One region of the Nocardioides sp. QY071 genome, then DNA from elsewhere that is predicted to be linked to it. Evidence: riboswitches for the same ligand, from Rfam matches in the RefSeq annotation. Region 1 holds a riboswitch; the other holds the start of a gene.
The links. Region 1 has a riboswitch for cobalamin ahead of cobN (cobaltochelatase subunit CobN). Riboswitches for the same ligand answer to the same signal wherever they lie in the genome.

Region 2: it holds a riboswitch for cobalamin, as region 1 does, so the genes downstream of both, QI633_RS26490 (ABC transporter substrate-binding protein) here and cobN (cobaltochelatase subunit CobN) in region 1, are expected to answer to the same signal.

The regions. Positions count from the first base shown of each region.
Region 1 is NZ_CP124681.1:2,042,007-2,049,762, forward strand. Features, by position in the region: gene QI633_RS09805 (APC family permease) at 1-106, shown strand, start outside; gene QI633_RS09810 (NAD(P)/FAD-dependent oxidoreductase) at 138-1,523, shown strand; gene QI633_RS09815 (hypothetical protein) at 1,499-2,032, opposite strand; cobalamin riboswitch at 2,049-2,168, shown strand; gene cobN (cobaltochelatase subunit CobN) at 2,203-5,796, shown strand; gene QI633_RS09825 (SAM-dependent methyltransferase) at 5,793-6,533, shown strand; gene QI633_RS09830 ((2Fe-2S) ferredoxin domain-containing protein) at 6,520-6,882, shown strand; gene QI633_RS09835 (cobyric acid synthase) at 6,879-7,756, shown strand, end outside.
Region 2 is NZ_CP124681.1:5,503,249-5,511,004, reverse strand. Features, by position in the region: gene QI633_RS26530 (CAP domain-containing protein) at 1-355, shown strand, start outside; gene QI633_RS26525 (DoxX family protein) at 356-733, opposite strand; gene QI633_RS26520 (hypothetical protein) at 732-899, shown strand; gene QI633_RS26515 (ester cyclase) at 934-1,491, shown strand; gene QI633_RS26510 (carboxymuconolactone decarboxylase family protein) at 1,498-1,977, opposite strand; gene QI633_RS26505 (sigma-70 family RNA polymerase sigma factor) at 2,135-3,013, shown strand; partial or broken gene QI633_RS26500 (ABC transporter ATP-binding protein) at 3,035-3,782, opposite strand; gene QI633_RS26495 (iron chelate uptake ABC transporter family permease subunit) at 3,785-4,846, opposite strand; gene QI633_RS26490 (ABC transporter substrate-binding protein) at 4,846-5,835, opposite strand; cobalamin riboswitch at 5,888-6,095, opposite strand; gene QI633_RS26485 (superoxide dismutase) at 6,248-6,868, shown strand; gene QI633_RS26480 (MFS transporter) at 7,014-7,756, shown strand, end outside.

The DNA of each region.
Region 1 (7,756 bases):
CGGGTCGAGGGTGCTGGCGATCGCCTTCCTCGCCCTCGTCGCAGCGACCTTCCTCGGCGGCACGGCCGTGGGGCGCTGGCGGCGTCCCGCGCGCCGCTCCGCCTGACCACCGAACCGTCCCTCCCGAAGGAGTCACCATGTCCACCCACACTGCACCCGCACGACCCGAGAGCCGGTCCGTGATCGTGGTCGGGGCCGGCTTCGCCGGCCTGGTCGCCGCCCGCGAGCTGGAGGCGGCCGGCGTCGACGTGCGGATCTACGAGGCCCGCGACCGGATCGGCGGCCGGGCCTGGACCGACGAGCGACTGGGCGGTCACGCCCTGGAGATGGGAGCGACCTGGGTGCACTGGATGCAGCCGTTCGTGTGGACCGAGATCACCCGCTACGCCCAGCAGATCCACCCGAGCCCCGACGTCGAGTCGGCCTACTGGGTCAGCGACGGCGTCGTCCACGCCGGGACCGAGCACGAGCTCGACACGAGGCTGGCGCGCCTGCAGGACACGATCTTCGAGGGGTCGCGCGAGTTCTTCCCCTATCCCCACGACCCGCTGTTCGTGCTGCGCTCGGACGACACCGACCCCGACCTGCGCGAACGCTTCCTCGCCGCGGACAAGGGCAGCGTGCTCGACTGCCTGCGCACCGGCGAGTTCAGCCAGGAGGACATCGACCTCGCCGACTCGTACTGGTCGGCCGGCTACCAGGGGTCGACCGCTACCGCGTCGCCTCTGATGGCCAAGCACTGGGCGTCACTGAGCGACCACCGCAGCTCACTGATGGACGAGCAGACCCTTCGGTTCAAGCTGAGCAACGGGATGCGCGGGCTGTACGACGCCATCGCCGCCGACCTGCGCTGCCCGGTCTCCCTCTCGACGCCCGTCGCCTCGGTCCGGCACGACGCCGACCGGGCACGGGTCGTGCTCGCCGACGGCCGGGTCGACGAGGCGGACGCCGTCATCGTCACCGCGCCGATCGGTGCGCTGGGGCGGATCGAGTTCTCACCGGCCCTCTCGGACCTGCAGCGGGAGGTGGTCGCGGACGGCACCAACTCGGTCGGCTTCAAGGTCTGGATCAAGGTCGCCGGCCGGCACTCGGTCATCGCGGGCGCGCCGGGCGTGCATCCGATCTCCCTGGTGCGTAGCGAGTACGTCCTCGACGAGGAGGACGCCACGATCCTGGTCGGCTTCGGGTCCGACCACACGGCCATCGACATCGAGGACGTCGCCTCGGTGCAGCGCGCGGTCGACGTGTGGGAGGCCGGGCTGAGGGTGATCGACTGCGGCGGCCACGACTGGGTCGCCGATCCCTGGTCGGGGCAGACCTGGGCCACCTTGAAGTCGGGGCAGTTCATCAACGGCTGGAGCCACTTCACCGAGCCCTCGGGGCGCCTGCACTTCGCCGGCGCCGACTATGCGAAGGGGTGGAACGGCGTCGTCGTCGACGGAGCGATCGAGTCCGGCATCACCACGGCGCGCCGGGTGCTGGGCGACCTGCGGGCGGGTCAGGCGATGCGCCAGGTGAACTGATCGGCAGGGACCAGCGTGGCGGCCCAGTCGGCGGCCTGCCACGCGGTGACGGTGGCCTGCGCCCACGCCGGGTCCTCCGAGGCGACGACGTCGACCGCGGTGTCCACCGGGACCGGGGTCGGGGCGGCGAGCGGCTGCCCGCTGATCGGGTCGGTGAGGTCGGGGGCGCCGTCGACGCAGGTCACTCGGCGCAGGCCGATGCCGAGGCGTCGCTGGTGCTGGGCCAGGCTCAGCGCGGCGATCCCGGCGGCGCCGTACCCGACGACGGAGACCTGGTCCGGCGGGTGCACCGCCGACTGGCGGGCGTAGCGGACCGAGCGGAGCAGGTCGCGGCCGTCCTCCCAGGTCGGTACGACGACGCGGACCCCGCTGCGGGTGGCGATCCGGCTCGCCAGGGCGCCGACCGCGTCGGCGTCGGTGCGGACGGCGGGGTGCCACAGCAGGAGGGTGTCCAGGTTGGGGTGGCCGTGCACGGCCACGTTGAGGCCGGGCGCCTGCGGGGAAGTCACGGGTCCACCGTAAGGTGATGCCCCACAGGTCCGCGGTGCAGGAACCCGGTGTGAGACCGGGGCGGTTCCGCCACTGTGACCCCGACGCCTTCGTGCGGCGGGCAGCCAGACACTGGCCGCGGACACACCTACCGAAGAGGGGCGCGAACCCCGAGGAGGCCTTGAGCGTCATGGCGCGCATCGCACTGCTGTCCACGTCCGACACCGACCTGCTGTCCGCGCGGGCCAGCGGCGCCGACTACGGCTGGGCCAACCCGAGTCGCTCGGACCTCGAGGATCTCGTCGCCCTGGCGTCCGCCGCCGACCTGGTCGTCATCCGGCTGCTCGGCTCCCCGCAGCAGTACGACGCGGAGCTGGCCGCCCTGCGCGGCACCGGCCGGCCGCTCGTGGTGCTCGGCGGCGAGCTGACGCCCAGCGCGGAGCTGATGGAGGCCTCGACCGTGCCGGTCGGGATCGCCGCGGAGGCGCACCGCTACCTGGCCGAGGGCGGGCCGCGGAACCTCACCGAGCTGCACCGCTTCCTGTCCGACACGGTGCTGCTGACCGGTGAGGGCTTCGACGCTCCCGAGGTGATCCCGGCGTGGGGGATCGTGGAGCGGGAGCGTCTCGACACGCCGTCGAGCTCGGGGTCGGCGAAGGTGGGGGTGCTCTTCTACCGGGCGCACCAGGCGAGCGGGAACACCGCGTTCGTGCACGCGCTGTGTGACGCCATCGACGCGACCGGTGACGCGGTCGGGGTGCCGATCTTCGCCGGCTCGCTCCGGGCCGCTCCCGACGAGCTGTTCACCGCGCTCCGCGACCTCGACGCACTGGTGGTCACGGTGCTGGCGGCGGGCGGCTCCACGCCGGCCACGGTGAGTGCGGGCGGGGAGGACGAGACCTGGGACGTGGAGCGGATCGCCGCGCTCGACATCCCGGTCCTGCAGGGACTGTGCCTGACGAGCAGCCGCGCGGAGTGGGAGGAGTCGGACGACGGTGTCACCCCGCTCGACTACGCCAACCAGGTCGCGATCCCCGAGTTCGACGGGCGGATCAGCACCGCGCCGTTCTCGTTCAAGGAGATCGACCCCCGTGATCCCGCCGGGCTGCCGTCGTACGTCGCCGACCCGGAGCGGGCGGCGCGTGTCGCCGGGCTGGCGGTGAACTACGCGCGGCTGCGGCGGATCCCCAACCGGGACAAGCGGATCGCGCTCATGCTGAGCGCCTACCCGACCAAGCACTCGCGGATCGGCAACGCCGTCGGCCTCGACACCCCGGTCTCCGCGGTGCGGATGCTGCGCCGGCTCCGCGACGCGGGCTACGACGTCGGCGACGGGTTCGGCGTGCTGGACCTCGACGACGACACGGTCGCCGGCGACACCTTGATCCACGCACTGATCGCCGCCGGCGGGCAGGACGAGGAGTGGCTGACGTCGGTGCAGCTGACCGACGCGCACGTGCGGGTCTCCGCCGAGGAGTACGCCGCGTGGACGGCCGACCTGCCCGAGGACCTGCGCGAGGCGATGGTCGAGGCGTGGGGGCCCGCGCCGGGACGGCTGTTCGTCAACGACAGCGACGAGATCGTGCTCGCCACCCTGCGGGCCGGCAACGTCGTGCTGATGATCCAGCCGCCCCGCGGCTTCGGGGAGAACCCGGTCGCGATCTACCACGACCCCGACCTGGCGCCGTCGCACCACTACCTGGCGGCGTACCGCTGGGTGCAGCACGGCTTCGGCGCGCATGCCGTCGTGCACCTCGGCAAGCACGGCTCGATGGAGTGGCTGCCGGGCAAGAACGCCGCCCTGTCGGCGTCCTGCGCGACCGACGCGGCGATCGGCAGCACGCCGCTGATCTACCCGTTCCTGGTCAACGATCCCGGCGAGGGCGCGCAGGCCAAGCGCCGCGCGCACGCGACGATCATCGACCACCTGGTGCCGCCGATGGCCCGCGCCGAGGCGTACGGCGACATCGCGCGTCTCGAGGGCCTGCTCGAGGAGTACGACAAGATCTCCGCGATGGACCCGGCCAAGCTGGCCGCCATCCGCGGCGAGATCTGGGCCTTGATGCGGGCCGCCGAGCTGCACCGCGACCTCGGGCTGGAGGACCGCCCGGAGGACGACGACTTCGACGACTTCCTGCTCCACGTCGACGGCTGGCTGTGCGAGATCAAGGACGTCCAGATCCGCGACGGGCTGCACGTCCTGGGCCAGGCGCCGGAAGGCGAGGCGCGGGTCAACCTGGTGCTCGCGATCTTGCGTGCCGCGCAGGTGTGGGGCGGCCAGGCGCAGGCGGTGCCGGGGCTGCGGGCCGCGCTCGGCCTGGCCCCTGACGCGCCGACGGTGGAGGTCGACCGGGTCGAGGCCGAGGCGCGGGCGCTGGTCGAGGCGATGGAGAAGTCGGGCTGGGACGCGGGGCACGTCGATGACCTGCACCCCTCGGCCGACGTACGACGGGTGCTGGCGTTCGCCGCCACCGAGGTCGTCCCGCGGCTCGGGCGGACCACCGACGAGCTCGACCACACGCTGCACGCACTGGCCGGTGGCTTCGTGCCGGCCGGTCCGTCGGGCTCGCCGCTGCGCGGCCTGGTCAACGTACTGCCGACCGGACGCAACTTCTACACCGTCGACCCGCGGGCGGTCCCGTCCCGCCTCGCGTGGCAGACCGGGCAGGCGATGGCCGAGTCGCTGGTCGAGCGCTACCTGTCGGAAGAGGGCGCCTATCCGGAGTCGGTGGGCCTCTCGGTGTGGGGGACGTCGGCGATGCGCACGTCCGGCGACGACGTGGCCGAGGTGCTCGCGCTGCTCGGCGTACGCCCGGAGTGGGACGAGGCGTCCAAGCGGGTGCACACGCTGAGCGTGATGCCGCTCGAGGAGCTGGGCCGGCCACGGATCGACGTGACCGTGCGGATCTCCGGATTCTTCCGCGACGCCTTCCCGCACGTCGTGGCGATGCTCGACGACGCGGTCCGCATGGTGGCCGAGCTCGACGAGCCGCTGGACCGGAACTTCGTGCGCTCGCACGCCCAGGCCGACCTCGCCGAGCACGGTGACGAGCGGCGGGCGACGACGCGGATCTTCGGCTCCAAGCCGGGGTCCTACGGCGCCGGCATCCTGCAGGCGGTCGAGTCCGGCTCGTGGCGCGACGACGGGGACCTCGCCGAGGTCTACACGGCGTGGGGAGGCTTCGCCTACGGCCGCGACCTGGACGGCGTACCCGCCTCCGACGACATGCGCGCCAACTACCGGCGGATCAAGGTCGCGGCCAAGAACATCGACACCCGCGAGCACGACATCGCCGACAGCGACGACTACTTCCAGTACCACGGCGGCATGGTCGCCACGATCCGCGCGCTGACCGGAACCGCGCCCAAGGCGTACGTCGGAGACTCGACCACGCCGGACGCCGTCCGCACCCGAACGCTGCAGGAGGAGACCAACCGGGTCTTCCGTGCGCGCGTGGTGAACCCGCGCTGGATCGGCGCGATGCAGCGGCACGGCTACAAGGGCGCCTTCGAGCTGGCCGCGACCGTCGACTACCTCTTCGGCTTCGACGCGACCGCCGGGGTGGTGCACGACTGGATGTACGAGTCGCTGGCCCAGTCGTATGTGTTGGACGAGACCAACCAGGAGTTCCTGCGCAGGTCGAACCCGTGGGCGCTGCGCAGCATCGTCGAGCGGCTGCACGAGGCGAAGGACCGCGGCCTGTGGGAGTCGCCCGATCCCGAGGTGCTGGCCGCGCTGCAGGCGGCGTACCTCGAGGTCGAAGGGGACCTCGAGGACCGATGAGGGTCAGGATCGTCGGGTTCGGGATGGGGCCGCAGCACGTCACGCCGGAGGCCGCGGCGGCCCTGGCCGGGTGCGACTACGCGCTCGCCGTGGCCAAGCGGGACGACGACCCGCTGCTGGCCGTCCGGCAGGCGGTCGCGGACGCGCACGGCCTGGAGCTCGTCGTGGTCCGCGACCCCGAGCGGGACCGCTCGCCGGGACTGGACCGCGCGGGCTACGAGGGCGCCGTCGCCGACTGGTACGCCGCCCGCCTGGCGGCGTACCGCTCCGTGATCGAGGGGCGCGACGGCACGTGCGCCTTCCTGGTCTGGGGCGACCCGTCGCTGTACGACGGCGCGATCCGGGTCTTCCAGGAGCTCGGTGCCGACTTCGACGTCGTGCCGGGGATCAGCGCGCCGCAGGTGCTCGCCGCGCGGCACGGGATCGTGCTGCACGAGGTCGGGCAGCCGGTCCACGTCACGACCGCGCGTCGGCTCCGGGCCGACGTCGGCCTGGGGCAACGGAATCTCGTGGTGATGCTGACCTCCGGCGTCGACCTCGACGGCTTCGCGGACTGGACGATCTGGTGGGGCGCGAACCTCGGCGGCGTCGGGGAACGCCTCGTGTCCGGTCTCGTCCGGGACGTGGCCGGGCAGATCGCCGCGGCGCGGGCGGATGCGAAGGCCGAGGCCGGCTGGGTGATGGACCTGTTCCTGCTGCGGGGACCGGCGGACGGGGGAGCCGATGGGGCTGCCTGAGCGTGACGTGCTGCTCTGCCGCGACTGCTGCTGCGGCACGGCCGGCAAGCATCCGGACGTCGACCACCGTGCGCAGCGCGACGAGATCGAGGCGCTCGACGACCCGGCGGGGCGTCGCGGACCGCGGGTCCGGGTCCGCGTGGTCGACTGCCTCGACGAGTGCGACCGGTCCAATGTCGTGCTGGTCCGCGACTTCACCTGGTTCCCCGGCGGGCGACGGCCCAAGGACACCTGGCTCGGCGGTGTCCTCTCGGGAGCGGCCACGGATGCGGTCGTGGACTGGGTGCGCGAGGGTGGACCCGTGCCGACAACGCTGCAGCGCCACGTCTTCCGGGGGAAGCGAGGGTGACGCGGGGCGCAGCCCTGCTCGTCGCGGGCATGACCTCCGACGCCGGCAAGAGCGTGCTCACGACCGGCCTGTGCCGGGCGTTCGCGCGGCGGGGGATCCGGGTGGCGCCGTACAAGGCGCAGAACATGTCCAACAACTCGATGGTCGTGGTCGACGGGGACGGTGGGGTCGGGGAGATCGGCCGGGCCCAGTGGGTGCAGGCGATCGCCGCCGGGGCCGAGCCCGAGGTCGCGATGAACCCGGTGCTGCTCAAGCCCGGCAGCGACCGGCGCAGCCACGTCGTGCTGATGGGGCGGCCCGACGGCGAGGTCTCCGCGCGCAACTGGCACGACGGGCGCGCGCGGCTCGCGGCGACCGCGTTCGACGCCTTCGACGACCTCCGCTCGCGCTACGACCTGGTCGTGGCTGAAGGTGCGGGCAGCCCGGCGGAGATCAACCTGCGTGCCACCGACTACGTCAACATGGGCCTCGCGCGGCACGGAGACGTGCCGACTATCGTGGTCGGCGACATCGACCGCGGCGGCTGGTTCGCCTCCGCCTACGGCACGCTGATGCTGCTCGATGCCGCGGACCAGGCGCTGGTCAAGGGGTACGTCGTCAACAAGTTCCGCGGCGACGTCGACCTGCTGGGCCCGGGCCTGGCCGACCTCGAACAGCGCACCGGACGCCCGACGTACGGCGTGCTGCCGTGGCACCCCGACCTGTGGCTGGACTCCGAGGACGCGCTCGACCTGGCCGGTCGCCGGGCCGAGGTGGGTGCGGGCGTGCGGCGGGTCGCCGTCGTACGGCTCCCGCGGATCAGCAACTTCACCGACGTCGACGCGCTCGGGCTGGAGCCGGCGCTGGACGTCGAGTTCGTCTCCGACCCGGCCCG
Region 2 (7,756 bases), 2.1 Mb from region 1:
GGCGGCGATCGACCGGCGCCGGGCACGCCGCGGACTGCACGGGCTGACCGCCTCCGACTGCGTCGACGACCTCGCCGAGTCGCGGTCGCGGAGGATGGCGGTGCGTGACGAGATGGTGCACTACCCCGGGCTGGGCAAGGTCTTCGGCCACTGTGGCGGGCGCCGGGTCGGCGAGATCATCGCGCGCGGCAAGGGCTTCGGTGACCCGGCCGTCGTGGTCCGCGCCTGGATGAACTCGCCGTCGCACCACGAGGTGATCGTGCGGCCGTCGTACCGCCAGGCGGCGGTGGGTGCGTGGCGTGACGGGCGCGGGGTCGTCTACGTCAGCGTGATCTTCCAGGCGCCTGCCGGGTGATCAGAAGGCCTGCGGGCCGATCCGCTCGACCGCGACGAAGACGGCCAGGGCGAGCAGGACGACGTTCATCGCGATGCTCTGCGGCTCGCCGCGGCGGGCGTGGACGACGATGCCGCCGAGCATGATCACGGCCAGGCCGATGGCGGCGGCGGGGACCAGGCCGGTCGCGACCTCGAGCGCGCCGGGCAGGACCATGCCGAGGGCACCGAGCACCTCGCTCGCGCCGATCAGCTTGATCAGGCCGGCGGGCGTCGACTCGGCCCAGCCCATCCGCGGATCGGCGGCGAGCTGCTCCTTCGACCGGGCCAGCTTCGACGTACCCGAGACCAGGAACAGCGCGGCCAACAGGCCGGTGGCGATCCACACGACGAGGTTCATGGGGCCCGACCCTAGAACCCTCGAACAGCACCCCACGGACCGGCGGGCCACCCTGGTCGCCCACCGCGGTGCGCGGGTGGCCGAGCGGGTGGGGTTCTGGGTCGACGAGCCGCGCGAGGTCGTGCGGCTGCTGGCCTCTTCGGTCGGGAGCACCGGCGTACGCTGACCGCCCCGCCGCCCAGGACCGCCAGGAGTCGCCGATGTCCCGCTTCACACTGCCGCCCGTCGAGGTCCTCGAGGCCCGCGAGAAGCTGGTGCTCGACCACTTCCACGACGAGGTGCGCCAGGACTGGGACGCTACCCTGTCGACCTTCCCGCACCCGCACTACGAGCTGATCGCGTCGATGACGGTCCACGACGGCGACGACGAGGTGCGCGGCTACTACCACGACACGCGGGTCGCCTTTCCGGACCAGGACCACGAGATCATCGCGCTGCGGCACACCCACGACGCTGTGGTCGTGGAGTTCTGGCTGACGGGAACCCACCTCGGCCCGCTCGGGAGGATGCCGCCGACCGGGTCCGCGCACCGGACCCGGATGACGGCGTACTTCGTCTTCGACGAGGACGAGAACCTCGTCGCGGAGCGGATCTACTTCGACCAGCTGACCATCCTCAAGCAGCTGGTCGCCGGGCTCGACAAGCGCAAGCCCGGCGACCTGCTCACCCTCGGCCGCGTCGTGGCGGGGGCGCTGGGCATGGCGTCGGGCGACCCCGATCCCCGGCTCACGGAGACGGTGCCGCCCGACCTCGGCTGAGCCTGCTCAGCCGGCCTGCTTCCAGCTCGGCGCGTCCGCCCGCTCGCGGACCGCGACGTTGACCCGGTTGAACAGGTTGAGCGTCGCGATCTGCAGCAGCAGTGCGGAGACCTGCTTCTCGTCGTAGTGCTTGGTCACCTCGCGCCACAGCTCGTCCGGCACCGGGTCGTGGCTGTCGGCGAGCCGGGTGAGGGCGTCGGTGAGGGCGAGGGCGGCGCGCTCGGCCTCGTCGAAGTACGGCGACTCGCCCCAGGCCGCGACGCCGACGATGCGGTCCACGGACTCGCCGGCGCCCTGGAGCGCGTCGAGGTGGCCCTGGACGCAGGCGCTGCAGCCGTTGAGCTGGCTGGCACGCAGGGCGACCAGCTCCAGGGTGGAGGTCGGGACGCCGCCCTTTGCGACGGCGGTCAGCAGGCTGCCGATGCCCTTGAAGGCGTCGGGGAGGACCTGGGCGGGGTTGGCCATGCGGGGCTCGATGGTGGTCATCGTGTTCTCCTCGGATCGTGGTGGGTTGTTCGCCTCCCTGACCCGCGGCGGCGGCCGAGTGTGACCGGGATCCGCGAGAGACTGCGAAAAGATCGGGGCTGTCACATCCACGGCCCGCTCGGGGTCAGAGAGACGACCCCTGAGGAGAGGACCATCCGTGAACGACGACGTCACCCTGGCCGCGGCCTTCGAGCAGCACCGCCGTCACCTGCTCACGGTCGCCCACCGCGTGCTCGGCTCGGCCACCGAGGCCGAGGACGCGGTCCAGGAGGCCTGGCTGCGACTGCACCGCACCGACGCCGCCGAGATCGACAACCTCGGCGGCTGGCTCACCACCGTCGTCGGCCGGATCGCGCTCAACACCCTGCGCTCCCGCGCGACCCGTCGCGAGGACTCCCTCGAGGAGCGGGTCGAGCGGTTGCCCGATCCCGTCGTGACGCCGTACGACGGCGCGCTGCCCGAGGAGCAGGCCCTGCTCGCCGACTCGGTCGGGCTGGCGCTGCTGGTGGTGCTCGACCAGCTGGCCCCGGCGGAGCGGATCGCGTTCGTGCTCCACGACCTGTTCGGCGTCCCGTTCGAGGAGATCGCGCCGATCGTCGAGCGCACCCCCGCAGCGACCCGCCAGCTCGCCAGCCGCGCTCGGCGCCGGGTCCGCGGCACCGACACCGTCCGCCCGGACAGCCCGTCGCGCCAGCGCGAGGTGGTCGACGCGTTCTTCGCCGCGGCACACGCCGGCGACTTCGAGCGGCTGCTCGGCATCCTCGCCCCCGATGCGGTGCTGCACTCCGACCTGGGTGCACTGCGCGGCGGCGTCGTGACCTACGAGGGCGCCGAGACGATCGCCCGCAACGCCCTCATGTTCGCCCACCCCGACCGGTTCGTGCACCCGGTGCTCGTCAACGGGCGAGCGGGCGTCGTCATCACGCTGCACGACGAGCTGTTCAGCGTCATGGCGTTCACCGTGGCCGAGGGCCGGATCGTCGGCGTCGACACCTGGACCGACCCCGACGTGCTTGCTCAGGTCACGGCACCCTGACGCGGGCCGCCCGCGGGTCGTGCCAGACCACGTGCAGCCGGCCCGAGTGGTCGTGGCGCGCGACGGTGGTCTCGACGCCGTACACGTCGCGGACCAGCTCCGCGGTCAGTACGTCGGCCGGCGGCCCCGCGGCCACCACCCGGCCCTCGCGCAGCACGATCAGACGGTCACAGAACGCCGCGGCCAGGTCGAGGTCGTGCAGGGCTGCGATGGTCGTCAGGCCGAGCGCCCGGACGGTGGCGAGCAGGTCGATCTGGTGGGCCAGGTCGAGGTGGTTGGTCGGCTCGTCGAGGACGAGCAGGTCGGGTCGCTGGGTGAGGGCCCGCGCCAGCTGGACCCGCTGCCGCTCGCCGCCGGAGAGCGTGGACCAGGTGCGCTCGGCCAGGTGCGCCACCCCACCGAGCCGCATCGCCGCCGCGATCTCGGCTGCGCCCTCGTCGCGTGCCGCCGGCCACCGGCCGCGGTGCGGGATCCGGCCCAGCTCGACCACCTGACGGGCGGTGAGTGGCAGCGTCGTCGAGGCGTGCTGTTCGAGGAAGGCGATCCGCCGGGCACGGGAGCGGGCCGGCATCCGGTGGACGTCCTCGCCGGCGAGCTCGACCGTGCCGCCGCCTGGTCGGCGCAGGCCGGCCAGCACGTGCAGCAGCGAGGTCTTCCCCGATCCGTTGGGTCCGAGCAGACCCGTCACGGTGCCCTCGGGGCAGTCGAGGTCGACGTCGTGGACGATCGTCCGGCCGGCGACACCCCAGGTCAGGTCCTCGGCGCGCAGGCTCACTGCGACCTCGACTCCCGGCGCAGCAGGTAGGCGAACAGTGGTGCGCCGAGGACCGCCGTCACCACGCCGATCGGGATCTCCTGGCCGTCGAGCAGTGAGCGGGCCGCGGTGTCTGCCCAGATCAGGAGCACGGCACCCGCGAGCGCGCTGAGCGGCAGCAGCCGGCGGTGCAGCGGCCCCACGACCAGCCGTACGACGTGCGGGACGACCAGTCCCACGAAGCCGATCGCACCCGTGTGGGCCACCAGGCAGGCGGTCAGCAGCGCGGTACCGACCATCAGCAGCCAGCGCGCGCGCCGCACCGAGACACCCAGCGACGATGCCGCGGCGTCGCCGAACGCGAAGGCGTCCAGGTCCGAGGAGCAAGCGAGGATCGCGACCAGCGCGAGGACGGCGACCACGAGCAGGAGGGTCGCGCTCTGCCAGCGGACGCCGGCGAGTGAGCCCATCGTCCAGGCGAGCACGCGGCGGGCGGAGTCGTGGTCGCCGCTGACCATCACGACGAAGGACGTGTACGCCGCGCAGATCTGCCCGATCGCGACACCGGCCAGCACGGTGCGTGGGGGCGGCAGGTCGCCCGTGCGGCCGGTCGCCAGCACGAGCACCAGCGCCAGTGCCAGCAGGGCGCCGACGAAGGCGCCGGCGCCGAGCGCGGCACCTCCTGCCAGTCCGGCCACGCTCACGCCGAGCACGATCACGCTGACCGCGCCGACCGTCGCGCCGCCGGAGATGCCCAGCAGGTACGGGTCGGCCAGGTCGTTGCGGGTCAGTGACTGGAGCACCGCGCCGGCGATCGCGAGCCCGGCCCCGGTGGCGGCGGCGCCGACGACCCGGGGCAGGCGCAGCTGCCACACGATCCGGTCATCGATCACCGTCACGCCGTCCACCGGGAGCCCCAGCCGAGCGAGCACGACGTCGACGACGTCGCCGGATGGGACGTGGACCGAGCCGATGCCGACGGCGACGACGACGGACACCGCGAGCAGCGCGGCCAGCGCGGTGCCCACCACGAGGCCGGCGCCCGGCCGGCTCCGCGCGGGACGGACCGGCCGCAGCATCAGCCGAGCTCGGCGAGCTGCGTGCCGACCGACACCGCACCGTCGGCGAGCCGGACGCCGGGCGTGGTCTCGGAGAAGGGCAGCACGACGTACGCCTCCGCCTGGACGGCCCGCAGGCTCTTGAGCACCGGGTCCTTCTCGAGCAGCGCGATCTTCTCCTCGGCGCTCGACCAGCCCGCGTCGGCCACCACGATCACGTCGGGGTCGGCCGCGACGACCTCCTCCCAGCTGACGTCGGCCCAGCCGCCCTCGACGTCGGCGAAGACGTTGGTCGCGCCGACGGCATCGAGGATCAGCTGTGGGCCGCCGTCGCCGGTGCCGGCGAACGCCGTCTTGTCGCCGGAGTCGTACCAGAACACGTCCAGGCCGGCGCCCGGCTTCGTCGCGGCCAGCTCGTCGAGCTGTCCCTGCTGCTCCCTCTCGAGGGCGGCGGCCCGCTCGGGAACGCCGAAGACGTCGGCGACCGTCTCGATCTCGTCCCAGACCGAGTCGAACGAGACGTCGGCGCTCGGCCGGTTCTCGCCGCAGCCGAACAGGGACAGGAAGGAGCCGATCCCGAGGTCCGCGAGCTCGTCCTGCGTCCCGGCCGACTCGGCGGCGAACGCGCTGGCGTAGGAGCCGTAGACGAAGTCGGGCTTCGCGGCGAGCAGCGTCTCGTGGTCGGGGTACTCCTTCGACAGCACCGGCACCGCGTCGTACGTCTCCTGCCACTTCTCCGGCACCGCGTCGTCGAGGTACGCCGTCCCCACCATCCGGTCGGACAGGTCGAGCGCCAGCATCACCTCGGTGGCGCCCTGGTTCATGGTGACCGCGCGCTCGGGCGGCGCGGCGACGGTGGCAGTGAAGCCGCAACCGCTCGCCTCGACGGGGAAGCCGGCGGCGGTGGCGATCCTCTCCCGTGCCTCGGGGGCGCCGGCACAGGCGGTGATGAGCAGGGGGAGTGCGGCGAGGGCAGCCAGGAAGCGGGTACGACGGAACGTCACGGTCACTCTTTCGGTCCGAGGCTCTTGCGCGAAGCCTGTGTGGGTGGGTGACGCGGACCCTGGAGGATCCACGGCCAGCAGGTCTTCGGACTCGGGATCGACCGGACGGAGCGCCTTCCCAGCAACGCCGGCCGAGTGTCTGCCGTGCGTCGCCAGTGGCGTGCTGCCCCGCCCGTCACCCTCACCGCTGCGCGTCAGTCCCGGACTTCCACCGGGTTCCCTGACTCACGATGCTCGTGAGCACGACTGGCAGGGCGGACGCTAGCACGGGCGCTCCCGGCCGCTCCGGGGGTTCTGGACGGACGCGGGGCGCCCCCACCTCGTGCCCGCCCGGGCGAGTGGTGGGGGACGCCCCGCAGGGGTAGCAAGTCCCGGTCCGATTGTTGCAAATAACTTGCAATAGCGAAAGGCTTGCGACATGTCCGTCTATGCGCTGCCCGACCTGCCCTACGACTACGCCGCCCTGGAGCCCTACATCTCGGGCGAGATCATGGAGCTGCACCACGGCAAGCACCACAACGCCTACGTCACCGGCATCAACACCGCCGTCGAGCAGCTCGCGGAGGCACGCGAGCAGGAGTCCTTCGGCAGCCTCTCGACGCTCGAGAAGAACCTGGCGTTCCACCTCGGCGGCCACGTCAACCACTCCGTGTTCTGGCCCAACATGTCACCCGACGGCGGCGACAAGCCGACCGGCGAGCTGGCGCAGGCGATCGAGGAGCACTTCGGTGGCTTCGACAGGTTCCGCGCCCACTTCCAGGCCAACGCGCTGGGCGTCCAGGGCTCCGGCTGGTCGGTCCTCACTTGGGACACGCTGGCCCAGCGGCCCTACATCATCCAGCACTTCGACCACCAGGGGAACGTGCCGATCTGCATGGTCCCGCTGCTCATGCTCGACATGTGGGAGCACACCTACTACCTGCAGTACCGCAACGACAAGGCCACCTTCGTCCAGCAGTGGTGGAACATCGTCAACTGGGCCGACGTGCAGCGCCGCTTCGAGGCCGCGGTCGCCCAGACCCCCGGACTGATCGCCTGATGCGGGCTGAGGGACGCCGGGGCCCACCGACCAACGGAGGGGGCGGCGCCGACCGCGGTCCGGTTCGAGGTGCTGGTGCGGCGGGCGACGTACGGCAGGTGAACCCGCCGGAATGGACATCCGACGCCTGGTGTTCCATGACTCCGTGACAGCCACCTCCGCCGACGCCGCCCAGGACAGCCGCCTCCAGCGCCTGCTCGTCGTCCTCGGGATCGTGGTCCTCGCGTTCAACCTGCGTCCGGCCGCGTCCAGCGTCGGCCCGCTGCTCGAGGAGATCCGGGCCGGCGTCCCACTCGGCAGCACGGAGGCCGGGATCCTCACCACGCTGCCGGTGATCTGCTTCGCCGTGGTCGGCGGGGCCGCACCGAGGCTGGCGTCCTGGATCGGGCTGCACCGGGTCGCCCTGATCGGCCTGCTGCTGCTCACCGGGTGCCTGTGGGCCCGCGGGCACGTCCACCAGGGCTGGCTGTTCCTCGTCCTCTCCTTCACCGCGCTCGCCGGCGCCGCCACCGCCAACGTCCTGATGCCGTCGCTGGTGAAGCTGCACTTCCCCGCCCGCGTCGGGCAGGTCACGGCGGTCTACACGACGTCGATGGCGGTCGGGCTCACGGCGTCGTCGGCGCTCAGCGTGCCGATCGCGTCCGGCAGCGGTGACCAGGTCGACTACACCCGTGGCCTGGTCGCGTGGTCGGTGACGGCGGGGATCGCGGTGCTGCCGTGGATCGGGCTGATCCGGCACGACCTCCACGAGGGGCGTCGTACCCGCTCGCTCGGGGTCGGCGCCATCGCCCGCACCCGGCTCGGGTGGGCGATGGCGGGCGCGTTCGGCCTGCAGTCGCTGCAGGCGTACGCGATCTTCGGCTGGTTCGCGCAGATGTGCCGCGACGC